Regions from separate parts of the Carnobacterium antarcticum genome, predicted to be linked through region 1. Evidence: predicted binding sites of a transcription regulator. Region 1 holds the regulator's gene; the other holds the start of a gene.

What was found. Region 1 encodes CtsR, which represses protease genes until heat stress. Its sites were predicted from a motif close to TTGGTCAAAAAAGGTCAAANA; they were not measured.
Region 2: clpB (ATP-dependent chaperone ClpB) is a predicted target of CtsR. The motif match lies at 5,593-5,613, and genes of this name have one in related genera.

Annotation. Positions count from the first base shown of each region.
Region 1 is NZ_CP010796.1:1,967,504-1,979,519, forward strand. Features, by position in the region: rRNA gene NY10_RS09235 (23S ribosomal RNA) at 1-866, shown strand, start outside; rRNA gene rrf (5S ribosomal RNA) at 959-1,074, shown strand; tRNA gene NY10_RS09245 (tRNA-Val) at 1,104-1,179, shown strand; tRNA gene NY10_RS09250 (tRNA-Lys) at 1,181-1,253, shown strand; tRNA gene NY10_RS09255 (tRNA-Leu) at 1,292-1,376, shown strand; tRNA gene NY10_RS09260 (tRNA-Thr) at 1,398-1,473, shown strand; tRNA gene NY10_RS09265 (tRNA-Gly) at 1,477-1,548, shown strand; tRNA gene NY10_RS09270 (tRNA-Leu) at 1,601-1,689, shown strand; tRNA gene NY10_RS09275 (tRNA-Arg) at 1,697-1,770, shown strand; tRNA gene NY10_RS09280 (tRNA-Pro) at 1,800-1,873, shown strand; gene NY10_RS09285 (CtsR family transcriptional regulator) at 2,194-2,661, shown strand; gene NY10_RS09290 (ATP-dependent Clp protease ATP-binding subunit) at 2,681-5,179, shown strand; gene NY10_RS09295 (hypothetical protein) at 5,315-5,719, shown strand; gene NY10_RS09300 (helix-turn-helix domain-containing protein) at 5,762-6,625, opposite strand; gene tadA (tRNA adenosine(34) deaminase TadA) at 6,746-7,288, shown strand; gene proC (pyrroline-5-carboxylate reductase) at 7,325-8,137, opposite strand; gene NY10_RS09315 (Chromate resistance protein ChrB) at 8,374-8,901, shown strand; gene NY10_RS09320 (cation diffusion facilitator family transporter) at 8,932-9,828, shown strand; gene NY10_RS09325 (GNAT family N-acetyltransferase) at 9,953-10,504, shown strand; gene NY10_RS09330 (PepSY domain-containing protein) at 10,610-11,290, shown strand; gene guaC (GMP reductase) at 11,614-12,016, shown strand, end outside.
Region 2 is NZ_CP010796.1:308,500-320,515, reverse strand. Features, by position in the region: gene dnaE (DNA polymerase III subunit alpha) at 1-2,521, opposite strand, end outside; gene NY10_RS01675 (YjzD family protein) at 2,672-2,863, shown strand; gene clpB (ATP-dependent chaperone ClpB) at 2,923-5,544, opposite strand; gene NY10_RS01665 (polysaccharide pyruvyl transferase family protein) at 5,753-6,946, opposite strand; gene NY10_RS01660 (metal-sulfur cluster assembly factor) at 7,115-7,456, opposite strand; gene NY10_RS01655 (prolyl oligopeptidase family serine peptidase) at 7,543-8,304, opposite strand; gene NY10_RS01650 (Cof-type HAD-IIB family hydrolase) at 8,438-9,250, shown strand; gene NY10_RS01645 (YitT family protein) at 9,304-10,200, opposite strand; gene NY10_RS01640 (YajQ family cyclic di-GMP-binding protein) at 10,373-10,864, shown strand; gene NY10_RS01635 (OsmC family protein) at 10,930-11,358, opposite strand; gene NY10_RS01630 (hypothetical protein) at 11,391-11,828, opposite strand.

The sequences.
Region 1 (12,016 bases):
TGCAGGTTACCCGCGACAGGACGGAAAGACCCCATGGAGCTTTACTGCAGTTTGATATTGAGTGTTTGTACAGCTTGTACAGGATAGGTAGGAGCCGATGAAACCAGGACGCTAGTCTTGGTGGAGGCGTTGGTGGGATACTACCCTTGCTGTATGACCACTCTAACCCACAGCCATGATCTGGCTGGGAGACAGTGTCTGACGGGCAGTTTGACTGGGGCGGTCGCCTCCTAAAGAGTAACGGAGGCGCCCAAAGGTTCCCTCAGAATGGTTGGAAATCATTCGTAGAGTGTAAAGGCAGAAGGGAGCTTGACTGCGAGACCTACAAGTCGAGCAGGGACGAAAGTCGGGCTTAGTGATCCGGTGGTTCCGCATGGAAGGGCCATCGCTCAACGGATAAAAGCTACCCTGGGGATAACAGGCTTATCTCCCCCAAGAGTCCACATCGACGGGGAGGTTTGGCACCTCGATGTCGGCTCATCGCATCCTGGGGCTGTAGTCGGTCCCAAGGGTTGGGCTGTTCGCCCATTAAAGCGGTACGCGAGCTGGGTTCAGAACGTCGTGAGACAGTTCGGTCCCTATCCGTCGCGGGCGCAGGAAATTTGAGAGGAGCTGTCCTTAGTACGAGAGGACCGGGATGGACACACCGCTGGTGTACCAGTTGTTCTGCCAAGAGCATCGCTGGGTAGCTATGTGTGGACGGGATAAACGCTGAAAGCATCTAAGCGTGAAGCCCCCCTCAAGATGAGATTTCCCATCACGTAAGTGAGTAAGACCCCTGAGAGATGATCAGGTAGATAGGTTGGAAGTGGAAGTACAGCGATGTATGGAGCGGACCAATACTAATCGGTCGAGGACTTAACCAATTTTTTAAACGGTGTCTTGGTTTCGACACGATGTTGCAAGAGAAAAACACTATCCAGTTTTGAGAGAACACCGTTCTCTTGATGAAAAAATGTGCGGTGGTGACGGCAAGAAGGTCACACCTGTTCCCATGCCGAACACAGCAGTTAAGCTTCTTAGCGCCGATGGTAGTGAAGGGTTTCCCTTTGTGAGAGTAGGACGCTGCCGCGCATTGATTCATTAAATTTAATTTATCCCATGGAGGTTTAGCTCAGCTGGGAGAGCATCTGCCTTACAAGCAGAGGGTCAGCGGTTCGATCCCGTTAACCTCCACCATGAGTCATTAGCTCAGTTGGTAGAGCATCTGACTTTTAATCAGAGGGTCGCAGGTTCGAATCCTGCATGACTCATAACTAAACATCTATGATGGATAGTTATGCTACGCTTAGCGGGTGTGGCGGAATTGGCAGACGCACTAGATTTAGGATCTAGCGTCGAGAGACGTGGGGGTTCAAGTCCCTTCACCCGCACCATTTATTCTTTTTACTGTATTAGCCGGCTTAGCTCAGTTGGTAGAGCATCTGATTTGTAATCAGAGGGTCGAGGGTTCAACTCCTTTAGCCGGCACCATTTGCGGAAGTAGTTCAGTGGTAGAACGCCACCTTGCCAAGGTGGAGGTCGCGGGTTCGAACCCCGTCTTCCGCTTACTAGACCAACTAGTAAGCAAGATTTGAAAAAATCATTGCTTGTTCTAAATGCCGGGGTGGCGGAACAGGTAGACGCACAGGACTTAAAATCCTGCGGTGAGTGATCACCGTGCCGGTTCGATTCCGGCCCTCGGCACCATTATTCAGCACCCATAGCTCAATTGGATAGAGTACCTGACTACGAATCAGGCGGTTAGAGGTTCGACTCCTCTTGGGTGCATTTTTCAAAACTAACATTGAAGAACATTACGGGAAGTAGCTCAGCTTGGTAGAGCACTTGGTTTGGGACCAAGGGGTCGCAGGTTCGAATCCTGTCTTCCCGATAAAAGAATAAAATACAAAAATAATCACTTATTTCATTAGTGGTTATTTTTTTATTTGGTTAGAATTAAATAGTTTTTAAGGCAAATGAGACTGTGTGGCTTTTCAAATGGCTTATTTTCTCGTATAATGAAAGTCAGGATTAGTCAAGGATTAGTCTGATTGGTTGACGCTGTTCTAGAGGAAAAAAGGAACGAGCGATTAAGTCTAGTGTTAAGACAAAAAGAAAAGGAGTGTTACTGAGAGAACACCGTTGCATTGTGTGGTAAAAATAGGTAATATACATACCATACATCTTCATTGTTTCAGTAACGAATAGCACATGAATAATCAAAATATGTCGGATATCATTGAAGCTTATTTGAAGAAAGTACTTGGAACGGATGAGCAAGTCGAAATTAGGCGTAGTGAAATGGCAAATCGATTTAATTGTGTTCCTTCTCAAATTAACTATGTCATCAACACACGTTTTACTGTTCAACAAGGTTATTTGGTTGAGAGCAAACGTGGCGGCGGCGGGTATATTCGAATTATAAAAGTAAAGTTGTTAGATGAAGCAGAAATGTTGGATATGCTGATTGATGTGGTTGGAGATAAGATTTCTCAAAGGAACGCTTTTTCAATCGTAGAAACGTTATACGAAGACAATATGATAGCTAAACGAGAAGCCGATTTAATGTTATCAGCGATGGAGAAATCGGTTTTATCTTTAGACTCAAAACTGGAACATGAATTACGGGCACGCATTTTAATAGCATTTTTAAACAATTTAAAATATGAACAGTCTTAAAAGACGGAGGTAATAAAATATGAATGAATTATTTTCAGAAAAAGCAAAAATGGTTCTAATGTTAGCACAGGAAGAAGCTAAAGGATTCCGTCATCATTCTGTCGGGACAGAGCACATCTTGTTGGGCCTTATGGTTGAACAAGATGGAATTGCGGGCCAAACACTTCGTCAATTTTCTGTAACGGAAAAAGACGTAAGAGAAGAAATAGAACATTTCACGGGTTATGGAACCATGAAATATGTTTCGAAAAACGCCGTCTTGCCTTATTCGCCTCGAGCTAAACAAGCAATCACATTAGCTACAGACGAAGCAAGACGAATGGGAGCTCCTTTAGTAGGAACGGAACATTTGCTATTAGGTCTATTAAGAGAAGAAGATATCTTATCGTCTAAAATTTTGACTAATTTAGATATTAGTTTGAACAAAACCCGTCAAATTCTTTTGAAAAAAATGGGGATCTCAGATGTGACAAATGGCAAAGGCAGACGTCCAAAGGCAGCTTCTAAACCCGTAGCAGGAACGCCGACACTTGATTCATTAGCAAGAGATTTAACGGCTAACGCTCGTGCTGGTAAAATGGATCCTATCGTTGGACGTAAGACAGAAATCCAACGCATTATTCAAATCTTAAGCCGTCGAACAAAAAACAATCCTGTCTTAATCGGAGAACCTGGTGTAGGTAAAACAGCCATTGCAGAAGGATTGGCTCAAAAAATCGTTACCGGTGAAGTGCCTCAAACGTTAGCCAATAAACGCTTGATGATGCTGGATATGGGTTCATTAGTTGCGGGCACTAAATACCGCGGCGAGTTTGAAGAACGCATGAAAAAAATTATCGATGAAATTTATCAAGATGGAGAAGTGATTCTTTTTATTGATGAATTGCATACGTTGATTGGTGCTGGCGGAGCTGAGGGAGCAATCGATGCTTCCAATATCCTGAAACCTGCTTTAGCACGGGGAGAGCTGCAAACGATTGGTGCGACTACTTTAGACGAATACCAAAAGTATATTGAAAAAGATGCAGCACTCGAACGTCGTTTTTCACCTATCCGTGTTGATCAACCGACTCCAGACGAAACAGAAGAAATATTGTTAGGTCTGCGTTCGCGTTATGAAGAACACCACAATGTTGAAATAACAGAAGAAGCGATTCATGCAGCTGTTCAATTGTCTTCGCGTTATATTACTTCTAGACAACTGCCCGATAAAGCTCTGGATTTGATCGACGAATCAGCAGCTAAAGTGCGTTTAGATGTCTCAGATAAACCCACTCTTTTAGCTGTTGCTATTACTGAATTGGATGAATTGGTCCAAGAAAAAGAAACCGCGATCCAATTGCAAGATTTTGAAAAAGCTGCCAAAGTTCGAGTGAAAGAAATGCGCCAACGGAAAAAAATTGAAGACTTGCTGCTCAAACAAGAAAAACAATCTACTGCTGCTTCTCAATTGCAAGTGACGGCGCTCGACATTGCTGAAGTAGTGTCGCTCTGGACTGGAATACCTGTCCAACAAATGGAGCAAAAAGAAACCGATCGATTATTGAGATTGGAAAAAGTGCTGCACAATCGTGTGATTGGTCAAGAAGAAGCTGTCAGTGCAGTCGCTAGAGCCATTAGACGTGCCAGAAGCGGGTTGAAAGATCCAAATCGCCCAATTGGGTCCTTTATGTTCTTAGGACCTACAGGAGTAGGTAAAACAGAGTTGGCTAAAACATTAGCAGATGCGATGTTTGGTAGTGAAGATGCCTTGATTCGTGTCGATATGTCTGAATTTATGGAAAAATACAGCACCAGCCGCTTGATTGGTTCTCCTCCAGGGTATGTAGGTTACGATGAAGGCGGACAATTAACTGAAAAAATTCGTCAAAAACCTTATTCAGTCATTTTATTTGATGAAGTTGAAAAGGCACATCCAGACGTTTTCAATATTCTTTTGCAAGTGTTGGATGATGGGCATTTAACGGATTCTAAAGGCCGTAAAGTGGATTTCAAAAACACCATTATGATCATGACTTCCAATCTTGGGGCAACAGCTTTACGAGATGAAAAGTCGGTTGGTTTTAGTGCTGTTGATGCTAGAAAAGATCATAAGACGATGGAAAAACGCATCAAAGAAGAATTGAAAAACACATTCAAACCAGAGTTTATTAACCGTTTGGATGAAATCATTGTCTTCCATTCACTTGAAAAACCTGAATTGAATAAAATCGTTAAGTTGATGGGACAAGTGATTGTCAAACGCTTGGAAGAAATGGACATTCATGTCAAAATTACTCAAGCTGCCATCGATGTTATCGCTAAAGCTGGTTTTGATCCTGAATACGGTGCACGTCCATTACGTCGTGCAATTCAAAAAGAAATTGAAGACCGCTTAAGCGAAGAATTGCTAAGCGGCAATGTAAAAATTGGTGATCATGTAACGATCGGGGCTGCTAAAGGCAAAATCCGTATCACTGTCAAAGGCGCTGAAACAAAAGAAAAAATTGCCCTTTCCGGAGATAAAGAAAAAGCTTGATTTAGTGAGTTTATCCAATAAATAATGATTAAAACGCCTAATGCAGTTCCATCGCATTAGGCGTTTTTGTTCGTGTTTTTTTCCAGTTTCTGCTATGATTGGTTCACAGATATAACTGAAAGGAATGTGAGTAGTATGAAAAATTCAACACGTAATTTACTTATTGGCTTAGGCACAACTGTGGCGGTGGGAGCATTCATTCTATCTTCATCCGATAAAACTATGGCGAAACTAGAAGCGTGCATCAACCGTAAAAAAGCTAAAACCTTTGTTAAAGATAAGTTGAAAGGCAACGAAAAAGCATTAGATGTTGTTGAAAAATTATCAGATGACGAAATAACTAATTTACTCAAAGTGGTTGATAAAGTCACTGATTTAAAAGGTCAAGTGGGCACGTATAGCAATCATTTGAAAGATGCAACAAGTGAATTCAAAGATATGCTGATGGACAAAAAAGACATGCTGGCAGATAAAAAAGATATGGTAGTCGATAAAACAGAAGATGTAGCTGGCGACATTAAAGATAAAATCAAAAAATAAAAGACAGCAAAAAACAGACCTGCGTATCAGGTCTGTTTTTTCTTACAACAGTAACAAATAACACAATAATAAGTCATTCATATCACGCAAAGACAAGCCGCTAAGTTCGTAAAAGCGGTCTATCCGGTATTGGAGTGTATTGCGGTGAACATACAAAGATTTGGCAGCTAAGCTGATATTCCCTTGACTATGCCACATAGCTAACACCAATTCTTTCCACTCTGGTTGGCCAATAAATTTTTTCTTCAACGCTTGCATCAACGGACTTTTTTCTAATGCTTCAGCTGTATAGTAATTTAAAGCAACAGTCGGCAGCGAAAAGAGTGCGGAGGTCTTGTTTTTCTGTTTGTTGAAAATGATTTGTTCTTCCATAATGATGCTGCGGAAATCCGAATTGAACGGCCAAAACTGTCCGATGTAACAAATCGTTTTGATTGAGAAGTCATCATCAAGGGTCTGAATGATAGCAGACAATTCTTCGACTGTTAATTTTCCAGCTGATTCGCTTTGGATCAACAAGCCAGCAGTCTCGTCAATAAAAAAAGCTTCATCAACGCTTTCAAACATACTTTTAAAAGCTTTAAGCCATGTTTTTTGGTCAAATTGCTGGTCTTTTTTTAAAAGGGCAAATTGAATCACACGGAAATCACCGGTTTTCTCTGGCAACTCATTTCGTTCTCCAAGTAAAAAAGCATACCAATCAGATTGTTTAGCGGCATGCTGGAGGGGAGCTTGCTCTGGTTTAAACATTAGCTGAAGCAAATCGAGTTCTCGGTTCGTTTTGGTAGCGGCATTGAATTGAATCCATTGGTCTTTAAAAGGAAACGAAACGGTTACATTTGTATTTTTAGGTTCATGAACTAATTGAGCTTCTGGATAGATTTGTTTAATTTGATCAAACTTCAAAAAATCACCTCTTTGAGATAGAGACTATTGATCTCTTCTAACTCCATTCTAACATTCTTTTTCAGATTTTGGGACAGTTTATGATATGATGGGACCAAGAAACGATGAAGGAATGAATGTATGTTAACGACAGAAGAAAAAGAATGTTTTATGCGTGAAGCAATTAAAGAAGCAAAGAAAGCTGGAGCTAAATTAGAAGTGCCGATTGGGGCTGTTGTGGTTTTAAATGGAGAAATTATTGGTCGGGGGCACAATCGGCGGGAAGAAAGCCATGATGCAACAACTCACGCTGAGATGTTGGCCATTCAAGAAGCTAATCAAACGGTAAAAAATTGGCGTTTAGAAGATGCTCAACTGTTCGTGACGCTTGAGCCTTGCCCCATGTGCAGTGGAGCAATGATTTTATCACGTGTCAAAGAATTGTATTACGGTGCTCCAGATCCTAAAGGAGGAACCGCGGGTACATTAATGAATTTATTAGCAGATGAACGCTTCAATCATCAAGTTGAAATTGAAAAAGCTATTTTAGAACAAGAATGCGGAGCGTTACTGACAGATTTTTTTAAAGCTTTGCGTCAACGTAAAAAAGCCGAAAAAGCTGCACGTAAAGCAGCAGCTTTGCAAGAATCGACAGATGGAACAGACAAGGAAAAAGAAGGGTAAACAGCCAGTTGAGGCCGTCTATCCTTCTTTTCATTTTTAACCCTGCATTAGCTCTTGGTCTTTTGCGATGGTCGCATCAACCCCTTTAATGACAGTTGAAATAAATTTTTCATCTTCTAAAGCAACAATGCCGGCGACTGTTGTGCCGCCTGGTGAACAAACTTGGTCAATCAAGTTCCAAGGAGATTGGTCGCTTTCTAAGATCATCTTGGCACTACCTAAGACAGCTTGTGCTGCAATTTTCGTAGCAAGGTCTTTTGGCATTCCATTTTTGACTGCTCCGCGAGCTAAAGAATCAATAAAGAGGAATGCATACGCAGGTGAGCTGCCGGCAATAGCAGTGAATGTGCTGAAGTCTTTTTCTTCCAATTCAACGGCTTCACCGATAGCTTTGAACATATCAAGAATAAAGGTGACCTGCTCAGCAGAAGCAGCAGCATTGCCGCACACCGCTGTCATTCCCTCGCCAATCATAGAATTGAGATTCGGCATTGCCCGGATAATCGGGTTTTTCGATTTTTCCCCAAGAAGATTTGCCAGCTGTTCAAGAGTCGTGCCGGCAGCAATCGATACGATCAATGGGTCATGTTGTTGGATCGTAGAACTTAGAGCCGGCAAGATAGCAGGAAGAGTGGTTGGTTTGGTAGCCAAAACGACCACATCAACTGATTTGATCAATTCTTCGTTAGAGGCACAGGCAATCGTATGCGTTTCAGCAGTAAAAGCGGCTAATTTATCACTGGTGCGATTTGTGACATAGATATCTTCACTTTTTGTATGTCCTTGTTGGATCATCCCTTTGATAATGGCACTGGCCATATTTCCTATTCCAATAAATCCTACTTTCATAACGAAACACTCCATTCTTTAGATACACTTAACTGATGTAGTTTTATTTTACCATAAAATAGAAAGCCGAAAGCTAGGCGTTCTTTTTCGGTAAATGCCCATGAATAAGTTCTACCCTATAAACCTTCCTCTTGTAACGACTGTTACAAGATGTTAGAATGAAGCTCGTGTTGCAAAAAAAGATGTAACGGTTGTTACGAATTATCTATCGAAATACGACAAAAAGGATGAGAACTGTGAAGTGGTTAATGATGAGCTATACTTTACCAAGCGAACCTTCGCGTTACCGTGTAGCTGCGTGGCGCAAGTTGAAGCGATATGGTGCGGTTAATTTACAACAATCTCTATGGATTTTACCAGATACAAATGAAGCTAATCGCGTATTGGAGAAATTATCTCAAGAAATTCAGGCTAATGGAGGCGAAAGCTTTTTAGTCAGCTCAGAATTTTTAGGAAAAGAACAGGAACAAGCGGTTATTGGACAGTTTAATCAAATGCGCGAAGAAGAGTACCTTGAATTGATTCGTGAATGTGAAAATTATTTACAAGAAGTCAGAAGAGAAATAAAAAACGAAAAATTTATTTTTGCTGAATTAGAAGAAGAAGAACATGAATTTGAAAAATTGGTTTCTTGGTATGAAAAAATTGTTTTGCGCGATCGTTTTACTGCTCCAAGTCAAAAAAAAGCCCATGAATTGGTCGAAAAAAGTCGGGAGATACTTGAGACGTTCAGTCAATTGGTCTTTATTCGGAATGAAAAATAAAGAAATATATAACAGTTAAAGGGGTCAATGATCATGCAAGAGCGTTATGAAGAACTGAAAAGAGCAGAAAAAGGGGCGATTTTAAGTATCGTCGTATACATTGTTTTGTCGGTAGCTAAAATTTTTATTGGAATGACCTATCAATCAGCAGCTTTAAAAGCAGATGGACTGAACAATATGACCGATGCCGTTTCTTCTGTAGCGGTGTTGATTGGTTTACGTTTAGCCAGAAGACCAGCGGATGACAACCATCCTTATGGGCACTGGAAAGCGGAGACGATTGCCAGCTTGGTAACTTCTTTTGTGATGCTTTTAGTAGGGATTCAAGTATTTTACTCTAGTTTTAGCCGAATTTTTGAAGGAGAGATCATAGCGCCGGATAAGATTGCGGGAATTACTGGGTTAGTTGCTGCATTTGTCATGTTAGGCGTTTATATTTATAATTTAAGATTAGCGCGAGGAATCAACAGCGAAGGATTGAAAGCTGTCGCAAAAGACAACCTCAGCGATGCTTTGACTAGTTTAGGCACTGCTGTAGCCATTTTTGGATCGATGTTGGGTTTTGTTTGGTTAGATGGGTTGATGGCTATTATCGTTGCGATCATTATATTAAAAACCGGTATCGAAATTTTTCGAGATAGTGCTTTTTCTCTTTCTGACGGATTTGATACTGAAAAATTGGAAGCTTATAAAACGAGTATCCTCGAATTGCCGAATGTTCTTTTCGTTGATTCGATCAAAGCACGTAAATATGGTGCCAATACCTATGTTGATGTAACGATTTTGGTCAAAGCGACGTTGACTGTTCACGAAGGGCATCAAATTACCGAAAATGTTGAACGTGTATTAAAAGACAACTATGGTGTGATCGACATTGATGTACACGTGGAACCAGCTTCGCCTACCGCAGAGAAAAAAACTCCTTAATTCCAACCGCAAAGAGAAGCAGCGATCCGTTGGAAAAAATCAGTTGAAATTTAGCACTAAGTTCGTTACGATTAAACTCGTGAATTAAGCAGCATTAAAAATGGACGGAAAAGAGGAATAGCCTATGGAAAGTACCCTTTATTTATTGATCAAGCACAATCGTTTAGAAAGTGAGCGCATTATTCTGCGGCCGGTTTCAATTGAGGATGCTGAAGATATGTACGAATACGCATCTGATGAAGAGACAACACGGTTTGTTTTTGACACCCATCAAAATTTAGAAGCGACAAAAAATGTGATTGCGGAATATTTCGCCAAAGATCCAATTGGAAAATACGCATTGGTATTGAAAGAAAACAATAAAATGGTTGGAACGATTGATTTGCGTGTTGATATGACACATAAAAAAGCGGAATTGGGCTATACCTTAAATAAAAAATTCTGGGGAAACGGGTATATAACCGAAGCAGCAAACTTGCTGCTGGAATTAGGGTTTAACATCATTGGGTTAGAACGCATCTACGCGATGTACGATTCTAAAAATAAAGCTTCCGGTAGAGTGATGGAACGTTTAGGCATGACCCGAGAAGGCGTCTTGCGCAAAAATCGATTGGTGAGAAACGAGTTTTCCGATGATGTCTGTTATTCCATTTTGAAAGAAGAGTACATGAAGTAAAAAGTATGTTGCTGCTTTGGAAAACTAAACAAGCCTTTTGCTTTAATCTCTCTGTTCTTTCATTTATGATCAGGATAGAGGAATAAAGGAAAGGAAGAGGATAATATGTTACAACATACGAGTAAGAAACTCTTGGTCGGATTAGTGACGGTAACATCCGCAACAGTCTTAGCAGCTTGTGGGGCAAACGAAACGACGCCGAATCCAGCACCGGAAGAGTCCGTTTCTTCATCAACTACTACGCCGGAAGTGAGCAGCGAGTCATCAGCAGATCAAGCGAGTGAGAGCAGTTCAGCTGTTTCTTCCGATGAATCTCAAAACACAAACGATGAGGCATCTTCTCAAGGAATCGAAAATCAAGACTACAAAGTCAGTTTAGAACAGGCTATTGATATTTATAATGAAACATATCCGGATACTACGATCAAATCCATTAGTTTTGATTTAGATGATGGCTACTATCAATATGAAGTTGAAGGGTTCAATCAAAGCGAAGAAATGGAACTGAATATCGATGCAATGTCTGGAGATATTTTAGAAAAAGAAAGAGAAACTGAAAACACTCAGAATAAGACAGAGCTTGATTTAACCAATCTGATATCGCCTCAAGAAGCAATGACTGCGGCGCTTAAGGAAATAGGCAGCGGCTACGTTGAAGAATGGGAATTGGAAACCAAACTTGAGAAAACTTATTATGAAGTAGAAGTAGAAAATATTGAAAATGGCGATCATGATGTTGATGTTTACGTTGATGCTAAAACAGGAGACATTATTGATAAAGACTGATTGTTTAAGAATGGTAGTGAAAAAGCAGCTGTTTTCCAGAAAAGTATTCTGGGAAATGGCTGTTTTTTTGTTGTTCTAAAAAAACGGGAAAAACAGGTCTGTTTTCATTAGATATCGAACGACCGATCGGTTTTTAATCAGAAAGTTCCCTTTTATCCCTTTTTATGCTTAATTCTTTTGACAAATAACGCCATTTGCGGTAAATTGGTTAGTGGACGAACTATGAAACTGGAAATATGAATTAATGTTCGTTTGTAAGCGGCGGTTGAAAGAGAAAACTGCAAAAATAAGATAAAAACGAAGAGAAAGAGGTTTTAAAGCCCATGAAAGTTTTTGATTATGAAGATATCCAATTGATTCCCAATAAAAGTATTGTCCAAAGCCGATCTGAATGTGACACTAGCGTAGTGTTCGGCAGCCGAACATTTAAATTGCCAGTTGTACCGGCGAATATGCAAACAGTAATGGATGAAAGTTTAGCTATCTGGTTTGCAGAGAATGATTACTTCTATGTGATGCACCGTTTCGAAGAAGAAAAACGGAAGCCGTTTATTGAAGATATGCACAAAAGAGGCTTATATGCCTCGATCAGTGTCGGCGTTAAAGCGGATGAATACACTTTTATCAAAGAATTAGCTGAAAAAAGCCTTATACCGGAATACATTACGATCGATATCGCTCATGGACATTCCAACCAAGTGATTGAGATGATTCGTCACATAAAAA
Region 2 (12,016 bases), 950 kb from region 1:
CTATCCGTCGAAGGAAGTCGATCAGATCATGAAATGCTCCAGTTTCTTTTCTGGTGCGGATAACCTCCAGGATCATTTCTCTTCTCAATCCTTTGATCGACCCTAAACCAAATTGAATTTCTCCCTCTTTTAACGAAAAGACCGAAAAACTTTTGTTAATATCAGGCGGCGATAAAATGATTTTTCGTATTTTAGCTTCCAAAATAAATTCTTTCATTTTGGTGGGGTTGTTTGAGGCTGAGTTTAACAATGCAACAAAAAAAGCTGCTGGATAATGAGCTTTTAAATAAGCCATCTGGTAAGCGATGAAAGCATAAGCGACAGCATGCGAGCGATTAAAGCCATAATCGGCAAACCGTTCAATATAGTCGTAAACTTGAGTCGCAACTTCTTGTGTATACCCCAGACCCTTAGCACCATTGACAAAATGGGTTCGTTCCAAGTCGATAATATCTTTTTGTTTTTTCCCAATGGCTCTTCGCAAAATATCGGCTTGCCCTAATGTATAGCCGCCCATTTTAGAAGCTACTTGCATGACTTGTTCTTGATAAACCATCACGCCATACGTGACTTCCAAAATCTCTTTCAAGCTGTCATGAGGATAAACAATGGGAACTTGGCCTTTTTTCCGTTGAATAAATAAATCAATTTGTTCCATTGGACCAGGACGATACAATGCATTTACCGCGGCCACATCTTCAATTGAAGTCGGTCCTAATTTCCGCAGTACATTTTTAATACCGGCTGATTCAAACTGGAATATCCCGACAGTATCGGCTTTGTAAAATACTTCTAATGTCAACGGATCGTCCATTGGGAGATCGAGCAAATCAAGAGTTAATCTTTCCTCGCGTTTGATCAGCTTTAAAGCCTGATCAATGATTGCCAGATTTTTCAAGCCTAAGAAGTCCATCTTTAACAAGCCGATTTCTTCTACATTTCCCATAGCGTATTGCGTCAAATAAATCGTACCGCTGCCTTTTTGTAAAGGCAAATAACGATTTAACCGTTGGTCACTGATGACGACTCCGGCTGCATGCGTTGAAACGTGCCTAGGCAAACCTTCGATTTTTTGTGCTGTTTCAAATAACAAACGATTTTTTTCGCTTTTTTGCACTAGTTCTCGCAGGGAAGCGGATTGCTTATAAGCAGCTTGAAGTGTGATTCCTAAGACTTTTGGAATGGCATTGGACCAAACGCTCGCCTCAGCTTGGCTAAGGTCAAACGTTCGTGCAACATCTCGTAAAGCCATTTTTGCTGCCAATGTTCCAAAAGTGGCAATTTGAGCCACATGATCTTGCCCGTATTTCGTTTTTACATACTGCAGCATTTCTTCGCGTCGATTGTCTGGAAAGTCTAAGTCGATATCCGGCATCGTATAGCGTTCTTCATTCAAAAAACGTTCAAATAATAAATTGTAGACGATCGGATCGACATCTGTAATGCCTAATGCAAAAGACACCAACGAACCTGCCGCTGAGCCTCTTCCTGCCCCGGTAACTATTTTTTCTTCATGAGCATATGCCATGAGGTCCCATACGATCAGAAAATAATCTTCAAAACCCATTGTATGGATAACAGCTAATTCATGATCAAGGCGCTGCTGATATACCGCATCATAATTTGGAACTCGTTCCCCTAAGCCTTCCGTACAGCGGTCACGCAAATACGCAGCCGTCTGAATTTGTTCCGGTAAAGGATACTTTGGCAGTAAATGTTGTTGCAATTCAATTTCAACGTCAATGAGTTCAGCAATCTTTTCCGTTTGGTTGACAGCTTCTTGTAAACCAGCGGCTTCAAAATCGCTCACTATTTGAACCTTTTCAGGCAAAGCATAAGGGCCTTCCATTATTTGACCCTCTAAATCGATCTTTTCACCAGAGTCAATAGCTCTTAATACTTTCGTACTGAAGTCATCAGCTGAATTCAAATACCGCACATCGTCCAAAGCTACAGTTTGAACAGCGGTCTGTTGCGCCAATGCCACCAACTCTGTTTGGATGGTTTTTAAAGAATCGTGCAATTGAACCCCTACATAAAATTGCTGCTCAGGAAAAATCGCTCGGTACTGTTCGATAACGTCTTTCGCTTTTGTATTTTCTTGGTTCATTAAAAAATATTCTGCTTCGCCGGTTATTCCAGGCGTAATAGCAATCAATTCTTTACTGTGCTCTTTTAATATGCTTCCATCCAGCATCTCATTTCTGTCCAATAACATTTTTTGACTGGACAGTTCCATCAAACTCCTGTAACCTGCTGCATTTTTAGCTAATAAAATAAGCGAATAATTTTTCTGAGTATCTACTACACCGTTGATTTCTAGTGCTAAGCCGATAATGGGTTTGATTCCATGTTTTTTACAGGCTTTATAAAAATCGATGGCGCCATATAAGACATTATGGTCTGTCAACGCTATAGCTTGATAGCCACGCTCCTTAGCGGTTATAACGAGTTTTTCAATCGAAATCGTACTTTTTAATAAACTATAGGCACTAATAACTTGTAAATGTACAAATGACATTTTCGTCACTCCATTCTGGTTCCATCGTTTCTATTATACCCTTACTGTAGAACGTTTCGCAAACTCTTTAAATGAGAAAAACCAAGGTTAAAGCTTTACAATCTTTTTTTAAGTGATAAAATTAACATGTGGAAGAAGGGGTGTTTAAAAATGAAATATATTATTACTTTGTTTTGGGGATTTTGCATCGGACAAGCAGTAAATTACATTGGAAGTTCGTTAACTGGTGGTTCATATGATTTTATGACAGCTACATTAATTGGACTTGTTTCAGCGATTTTGATCATGCTGATCGGCCAAGCTATTCCAAAAACCGTTCACACAACTTCGGCTCACGAATAGCCGTAAGAAAAAAAAGCATCCTGAATTGCGGATGCTTTTTTTGTTTTTATTTTTTAATTTTAATCAATGGTTTCATCAAGCGGTTGGTGTGCAAAAGCTAAGTGGTCTTGTTCTAACGTAATGGTCACTTTGGATTTTGGCAACACTTTCCCAGCAATGATCTCTTTTGCTAAGGGTGTTTCAATAGCTTTTGTTAAATACCGTTTTAACGGACGTGCGCCATAGATTGGATCATAAGCATTTTCAGCGATCCATCTTTGAGCTTCTTCTGAAATGGACAACTCAATCTCTTGATCTTCCAAGCGTTCTGCTAAATCATTCGTCAATTTAAGAATAATTTTCTTCACTACTTCGATCGTCAATGGAGCAAAGAGAACCGTGTCATCGATTCGGTTTAAAAATTCCGGTTTAAAATGGGCACTCAATAAAGCCATTACTTCTTCTTTGGAAGCTTCATCGATTTGGCCATTTGCATCCGTACCTTCTAACAAAACAGAAGAGCCGATATTGCTCGTCATAATTAAAACCGTATTTTTAAAATCAACTATGCGGCCTTTACCATCGGTTAACCGTCCATCATCTAGCACTTGCAATAAAATATTAAAAACATCTGGATGAGCTTTTTCTATTTCATCCAGCAAAATAATACTATACGGATTGCGCCGAATGGCTTCTGTCAATTGTCCGCCTTCTTCATAACCTACGTAACCTGGAGGAGCCCCTACTAAACGTGAAACGGCATGTTTTTCCATGTATTCGCTCATATCGATGCGTACCATACGGTCTTGAGAGTCAAACAAATTTTCTGCTAAAGCTTTAGCTAATTCTGTCTTTCCTACTCCAGTAGGCCCTAAAAATAAGAACGAACCCAACGGCCGATTAGGATCTTGAAGACCTGCTCGTGCTCGAATAACAGCATCTGTGACACTTTCGACAGCCTCATCTTGTCCAATGACCCGTTCATGTAACGTATCTGCTAAATGCAGCAATTTTTCGCGTTCGCCTTTTACTAAGCGTGTTACTGGTATTCCCGTTACCCGGCCAACAACAACTGCAATTTCATTTTCAGTAACCGATTCTTGAACTAAACGTTGAGAACTGGATTGTTCTTCATTCTGTTCTGCTTCTAATTCTTTTAATTCTTTTTCCAAGGCTGGTATTTGTCCATGCCGCAAGACTGCTGCTCGCTCCAAATCGTAATTGCTTTCAGCATCTTCTAATTCACGCCGAGCTTGTTCAATCTCAGCACGTTTGTCCCGCAATTTTGAAACTTCTTCTTTTTCTGTTTCCCATTTCATTTTTAATAAATTGGTTTCTTCACGTAAATCAGCTAATTCTTCACGCAACAACTCTAATCTTCGTTTGCTTGCATCGTCTTTTTCTTTTTTCAAAGCTGCTTCTTCAATTTCTAACTGCATTAACCGTCGTGTTACTTGATCTAACTCAGTCGGCATTGAATTCATTTCAACTCGAATCGTTGCACAAGCTTCATCCACCAAATCAATGGCTTTGTCTGGTAAATACCGATCAGTAATATAACGATCAGAAAGAGTAGCTGCTGCGACCAACGCATTATCATGGATGTTCACACTGTGGTGGATTTCAAACCGTTCTTTCAATCCTCTCAAAATACTGATGGTATCTTCAACTGAAGGTTCATTGACTTGCACTCGTTGAAAACGGCGTTCCAATGCCTTGTCTTTTTCCATATATTGTTGGTATTCATCTAATGTGGTTGCACCGATACAATGCAACTCACCACGAGCCAACATCGGTTTCAATAAGTTTCCAGCATCCATGCTGCCTTCTGTTTTTCCAGCGCCGACGATAGTATGGATTTCATCAATAAACAAGATGATTTTCCCTTCGCTTTTTTTCACTTCTTTTAAAACAGCTTTTAAACGTTCTTCAAATTCGCCACGAAATTTAGCTCCAGCAATCAACGCTCCCATATCTAAAGAAAATATTGTTTTGTCTTTCAGGTTTTCAGGGACATCTTTTCGGACGATTCGTTGAGCTAGCCCTTCCACGATGGCTGTCTTACCAACTCCAGGTTCACCAATTAAAATAGGGTTATTTTTTGTTTTACGCGACAAGATACGAATCACATCGCGGATTTCTTCGTCCCGTCCAATGACAGGATCTTGCTTTCCGCTTTTAACGGCTTGCACAAGGTCTGTGCCATATTTTTCTAGGGCTTGATAGCCTTCTTCTTGGTTTTGTGACGTCACACGCTCTCCTCCTCGCAATTGTTCGATTTCCGTCCTTAATTGTTTTTCTTTTATTCCTTGTGAATCCAAGTAGTTTGTTAAAACATGGTTTTTTAGTTTCATTAAAGCTAACAGAACCATTTCTGTTGCTAAATAGTCATCTTGGAAAGATTCTCGCAACTGATCGGCTTCAGATAACAAACGAAATAGATTTTGGCTCATAGTTTGGCCATAACTAACTGTATTGCCTTCAACAACTGGCAAGCGATCGAGTTCTTCATCAATAAGCTGTTCGAATTTAGTAACGTCGACGCCGCTATTTTGATAAAAATTACGTGCAAAATGACCCGGTGTCATAAATATTTTCCACAAATGCAAAATGTCTATCTCTTGATGGCGCCTTGTAACAGCTATTTTCTGTGCATCGCCTAAAGCTTGCTGCATAGTGGAAGTTAATTTTTCAATATCCAACATACATTCCTCCCTTTTTCTTTTTATTCTTGAACTTATTATATCTATTTGGTCAGTATTGGTCAATAACATACCTGCATTTTTAATAAAACAGTGGGGTCACTGTTTACTTTACCCCTTTAAATTTTCCAGTCAAATTTTATTATCTTTTTCAAAAAAACAGCACCCTTTCTCATGAAACTTAGCGAGAAAGAATGCTGGATAGTTTTCAACAGATACTTTTCTTTTGCTCTTTTTCGGAAAAAGAGTCTCTGACCTGATGAGTTAATGCATTTTCGATACTATCGTACAACTGATCCAAAACAGCTTGTTTCTGCAACTGGATTTTTTTGAGGTCGTATTTTTCTCCGTTTAACTGCTCCAGCTTTTTAACGATTTCTGAGACAGGATCTTCATGAGTAAAAACACGTTCTGGCTGTCCAATAGCTTGAAAAAAATATTTTACTTTTTTGTCCCAACCAACAGCTAAACTTGGAATGCCGAGAGAACAAGCCACAATATGACTGTGCAATCTAAAAGACAAAATGGAATGATAACCAGCAATTTGTCGAACCAGATCCTCGCCTGTCATCGGACGCGGAGCTGCTAAATCTGATTTGCCTTGGGGATGCGAGCGGTTATAAGACGAAGCGATCTCTTTCGCTAATTCTTCATCTGCTGGATCGCCGTTACAAAACAACTGCCATTTCAAATCCTGTTTATCTAATTCCGCTACCACGTTTAACCAGAACTTTATCATTTGTTTTTTACGCCCAGCTAGGTGCATCACACCCAACCCAATTCGTTCACTTGGTTCTTTTCTGACTCCATACTCTTCACTGCACCATAATGCTGTATCGTAAGTTTGTTGAACTTCTATTTCATCATTACTCATAATCTCTTTTTGAAAAGTTTCTAAATTATCTCTCAGAGATACTGAGATAACATTTTCTTTTAATAATGTCTTTTTTAACAACTCTTTTAATTGACGCCCTTTGATTTTTCCTAATCCGCAAGAGTGAAAAACCACTGGCACTCCTTTTTCACTTAAAGCTCTGACATACCTTGAAATAGGAATGATAAAATGATTGAATAGCAACTGCCCGCCTGCAAATACAGCAATATCATAATCATCATCACAAATATCTTGAATAAACGTCTTTTTACCTTTACTGCTGTTGAGCAGAAGATAAAGCGGATATTCAATTGCTGAGTGAAAATGCCGGTTAAAATTAAACAGTTTAGCATGCGATTTTTTCGTGTTTTGATTGTCTTCATACCCTTTTTTTCCTGAGATATCTCCCATCACAAGTGTACAGTTGGGATACTCTTTACGAATCAAACTAGCGACCGTTTCACAAATGATGCCGTCTCCGAGGTTTTCAGAATAAACTTCACCAATCAAAAGACCTTCACAATTCATCCCCCCTCTTATCCTTCTAGTATAGTTATTACTTTAAAGACCAGAAAAACAAGTGTCAATTTTGAGGGCTTAGCTGTACAGAAACTTAGTTGATCAGTTTATATCTTATGGGCAAATTTAAAGAACTGTTTTGCCTTCACTTCTGAATGCAAAACAGTTCTTTTTTCATCAACGAATTCCTAGCGCAATACGAGCATAACGGCTCATTTTTGAAGTATCCCAAGCAGGATACCAAACCAGTTTTACTTCTGAAGCCCTCACTTCAGGAATAACTTTTAGAGCTTCTATAATATCATTGGTGATCACATCGGCAAGCGGACACCCCATGGTAGTAAGCGTCATTTCTACCACACAAAGACCTGTTTCATATAGGTAAACATGATAAACGAGTCCTAAATTAACAATATCGATTCCCAATTCAGGGTCAATAACTTTTTCCAAAGCTGCACTAATACGCTCATGAATTTCAGCTGCTTTTTCTGTATTCCAAAGTTTATTTTTATTCTCCATCTGGCTAAGCCCCTCCTGTATTCACTATTCAGTTTACTTGTTCTTATACGGAAAGTAAATAACATCAAAGAGATATTGTGAAAAAATTATAAATGTTTCAAAAAGAACTCAGCCATTTCTACAGACGTCAAATAAGGGACTTTATGACCCGCTCCAACTGTGGTTGTAAAACTGACATTCTCGGCATGAGGTTGATCTTTAATGGACTGATAAAAATCAAAAGTGGGTTGATAAGGTACTAAATCATCCTTTGTACCATGCCAGAAGTGAACCGGACGACCAGCAATCGCTTCTGGTTGAGCATCTAATGAAATCGGTTGAAGTGCCGCTAATTCTTTTGCATAGTCAGCTTCATTGAATGGAACATTCATCCCTTCGACCCATTTAGAAGACAACAACCATTTTGAAAACGAAACGGGTGAAGGACTGCCCATTAAAACCACAGCGGCTTTAATCCAAGGAAATTGAGTTAAAGCTGCACAGGTTGTAATTCCTCCCATCGAAAGTCCGCTTACACCAAAACGGTTTGGATCAGATAACCCCATTTGGATATAATGATCTTTTAATACGGGCAATTCTGCTAAACTGTGTGCAATCACATCCCAAAACTCGGGGCTGTCTTTTTCTAATAATTCGCCAGCACTGCGTTCCCCATGAAGATGGGCTTCTGGCAAAAGCGCGCGAAACCCTCTTTTAGCAAGTTCGTACCCATTGACCAATGAACTTTCTTTGTGATTGGTCCAGCCATGGTAAAAAACCACTGTAGGCAATTCATCTGTTTCTTTTCCTAAAGGTGCGACTTCTAGCAAAGGCAATCCAGCTACCGTAACCGATTTAATTGAGATCATCTGTTTTCCTCATTTCATTATTTATCTATTGCTCCGAACTTTATGGTAAAATAAATATATAGTCTTTACTATTTTAGTTTAACATAAAAAAATAGTCATTCAAAAAAATAAAAAGTGCTAAATGGAGGCCCTCATGAACAGAAAATTAATCGCCATTGATTTAGATGGGACCACACTGAACCCTCAATCAAACATCACGCTAAAAACACAAGCCGTTTTTCAAAAGGCTAAACAAGCCGGCCACATCATTTCGATTGCTACAGGCAGACCTTACCGCAGCAGCAAACATTATTACACGCAACTCGAAATGGATACACCAATGGTCAACTTTAACGGCGCTTTATGTCATTTACCTAATGAAGCCCAATGGTCTGCTCAGTACCATAAAACATTGGATCGCGATATCGCTCTCAGTATGTTAGATTTGAAAAAAGAATTCGATATTCAGTTAATTGCTGCCGAACTTCAAAACACCGTTTATGCGGATGAAAACTATCTGCCTTATCCCGATTTTTTCCCGAACGGCCAAAAAGAGACTCTAAAACTTTCTGCTGCTAATTTAAAAGAAGACCCTACTTCCGTCTGTGTCTTCACTGCAAAAGAAAATCAAGCATTCATCACGAATAAAATTATCCAACGCTACGGAGATTTAGTAGAAGTAAGAACTTGGGGCGGACAATCGCCTTGTTTAGAAGTTGTGGCTGCTGGAGTTCAAAAAGCAATGGGCGTTGAACGGATCGCAAGCGTCTATGGAATCAAGCAACAAGACATTGTCGCTTTTGGTGATGAAGACAACGATTACGAGATGATTCAATACGCTGGTCATGGCGTTGTAATGCAAAACGGAATCGAAGCTCTTAAAGATATTGCCAATGATATTACTGAAAAAACCAATGCAGAAGATGGTTTAGCCCATTATCTAGAAGATTATCTTGGTTTAATCTAAACAAAAAAGCTTTGAACGTTTGAAACATCGTTCAAAGCTTTTTTCTGTTCGTTTTATGAATTGTCCCTTCTAGCTTTTTGTTGATCTGAACTTAAAAATTCGCCTAGAACTTTATTCGTTCCCATAAAGTTAACAAATGCTGCTGCATCCGCTTCCTTAACTGCTTGTTCCAATTCATACATTTCATAATTGCTGATTACGATCATTAATACTGATCGGTCTATTCCTGTATACCCGCCTGTTGCAGGAATAACCGTTATTCCTCGTATCAGCTTTGCATGAATGGCTTTTATAAGAGCATCCGGATCATTAGTCACGATCATCGCAGTAACTTTCTGGTGACTCGTATGGACCATATCTACCACTCTGGTCATTACATAAATAGAAAGCAGCGTGTACATAGCATATTGCCATCCATTTAGAAACCCAGCTGCTATAACAATCAAACAGTTAATGGCTAACAATAAGCTACCGACTGATCTTCCCGTTGTTTTTGCCAAAACCATCGAAATGATATCTATCCCGCCTGTTGAAAAACCGTATTTTAATGCAAACCCAATTCCTGCCCCGCCAATAACGCCTCCAAATAGAGCATTCATAATAGGATCAGTGGTCAACGGGCTGATAGGCAATACAATCGTGAAAAAAGAAACCATCAGGGAGGTTAGAAAACTATACAATGTAAAATCTTTTCCGATTTTAAACCACCCTAACAAAGCAATGGGGATATTGATGAGTAAAATAAAAATACCCGTATCAACCGTTAAGTGAAACCATTCAGTTGTTAAATGTGCCAATAATTGCGAAATCCCATTTACGCCAGGTGCGTAAATACTGGAAGGTATTAAAAAATTATTTAAAGCAATGGCATTTGTAATAGAGGCAAATAAAACGAAAAAGATTTTTTTTGCTTGTTCCAGCCAAAAGTTCGGTGTTTTTAATTTTATCATTTCAGTTCTCCTTTTTCGTGCTCTTTTAGAATAGCAAGCTTCTCAGCATAAATAAAGAAGAATCCGGTTGCATTAAAAAGCTTTAATCTGCAATCGTTTCCTTTAGCCTCTTTTCCCAATATGGTACACTATTAGTAGATTTAAACCATCAACTGAATACGGAGGGAAAAAAATGGCAAAAGAAGCTAGTTTTGATATTGTTTCTGAAACAAATGTGGAAGAAGTTAAAAATGCTATTCAAATGACTAAAAAAGAAATTGATAATCGTTTCGATTTTAAAGGATCTATCAGTGAAATCAGTTCAGAAAAAGAACAGGTGATCATCGTTTCAGAAAGTGAATTTAAGTTAGAACAAGTCAAAGATGTCTTAACGAATAAATTGATCAAACGAGACGTTTCTTCAAAAAATTTACATTTTGGAAAAGTCGAGACGGCATTCGGAGGAAATGTTCGACAAACCGCTGATTTGATGAATGGTATTAATAAAGAACATGCTAAGACGATTACACAATTGATCAAACAATCCGGCAGTAAAGTTAAAACCCAAATCCAAGATGACCAAATACGTGTCACAGGAAAAAATAGAGATGATCTGCAAAAAGTTATCGCTCTTCTAAGAGAAACAAGTCTTCCGATTGCTTTACAATTTACTAATTATCGTTAATGAACGTAAAAAAGAAACTTTGCACACCGCTTTTAAGTGCCAAAGTTTCTTTTTTTATTTGCATGTTACTCTTTAGCTGCTTCAACTGTTTTAATGGTGACCGTTTGACTTCCAGCTAATAACTTAGAAACAGGACACCGTTTTTCAGCTTCTTTCACTAGTTTATCAGCTTCTTCAAGAGCCATCCCCTTTATTTGGGCTAACCCTACTACTTCAAAGAAAAAACCAATTCCAGAAGATTCTCGCATAAAATCAACTTGAACTTCTACACGGCTTTGATTGTTTTTTCCTCTAGCTTTTAATAAGGATTGGATGGTCGCATTTAAACACGTACTTAGAGACAACCCTAATAATTCCTCTGGATTTGTGCCTGCAGCCTCAGTAATTGGACTAGATACAGTCACTTCTAAGCCGCCGTTTTTCACATAAGCTACTCCATCTACTCCATGTTCATTAACCATTTCAGCATGAAACAAACTTTTAGATTGGGGCATCGTATTTCTCTCCTTTGCATAACCCAATTTATTTACTCTGGTTTAGAGATACCTGCTGCTGCTTCAATAAGCGGCATAACAGCTTTTGCAATAGTCGAACCCGTTACCAGCATCTCATAAAGCGGGACCACGTCGTTAGATGTTCTGCTAAGCAAGCGCATATAAACTTCTCCATCTGCTCCCAGACAAATTCGGTAATACCCTGATTTCATTTCATTTAATTCATTCAACAGTTCCAAAACAGCTGCTTTTTTATCAAAATTGGTTACAAAAGCCAAATTATGATAAACGATTTGATAATCGCTGATTCCCTCTTCTTTATCAAACACGATTCCAAATGGCAAAGCATGTTGTTTAGTGATTTGGAACTTTCCATTGTATAAAATTTGACCATTGTCAATTTGTCTTTTAGCCAATGGTATCTGTTTCTCTCTTAATATCGCTTCAAATTGCTCTGTAATTTTCGTCACTTGAATACCTCACTTCGTTTTTTCTAATCCCATTTTCATCTTAAGTATAACGTATTCATTCTATGAAATACAAGCTTCTCAAAGAGTTTTCACTTTTTAACCGGTTGTGACCTAAAACAACATTAACCTGCTGAAAATTTTCATCAACATAGAAAAGGAGCAATTAGTTATCGACTATCAATTTCCGA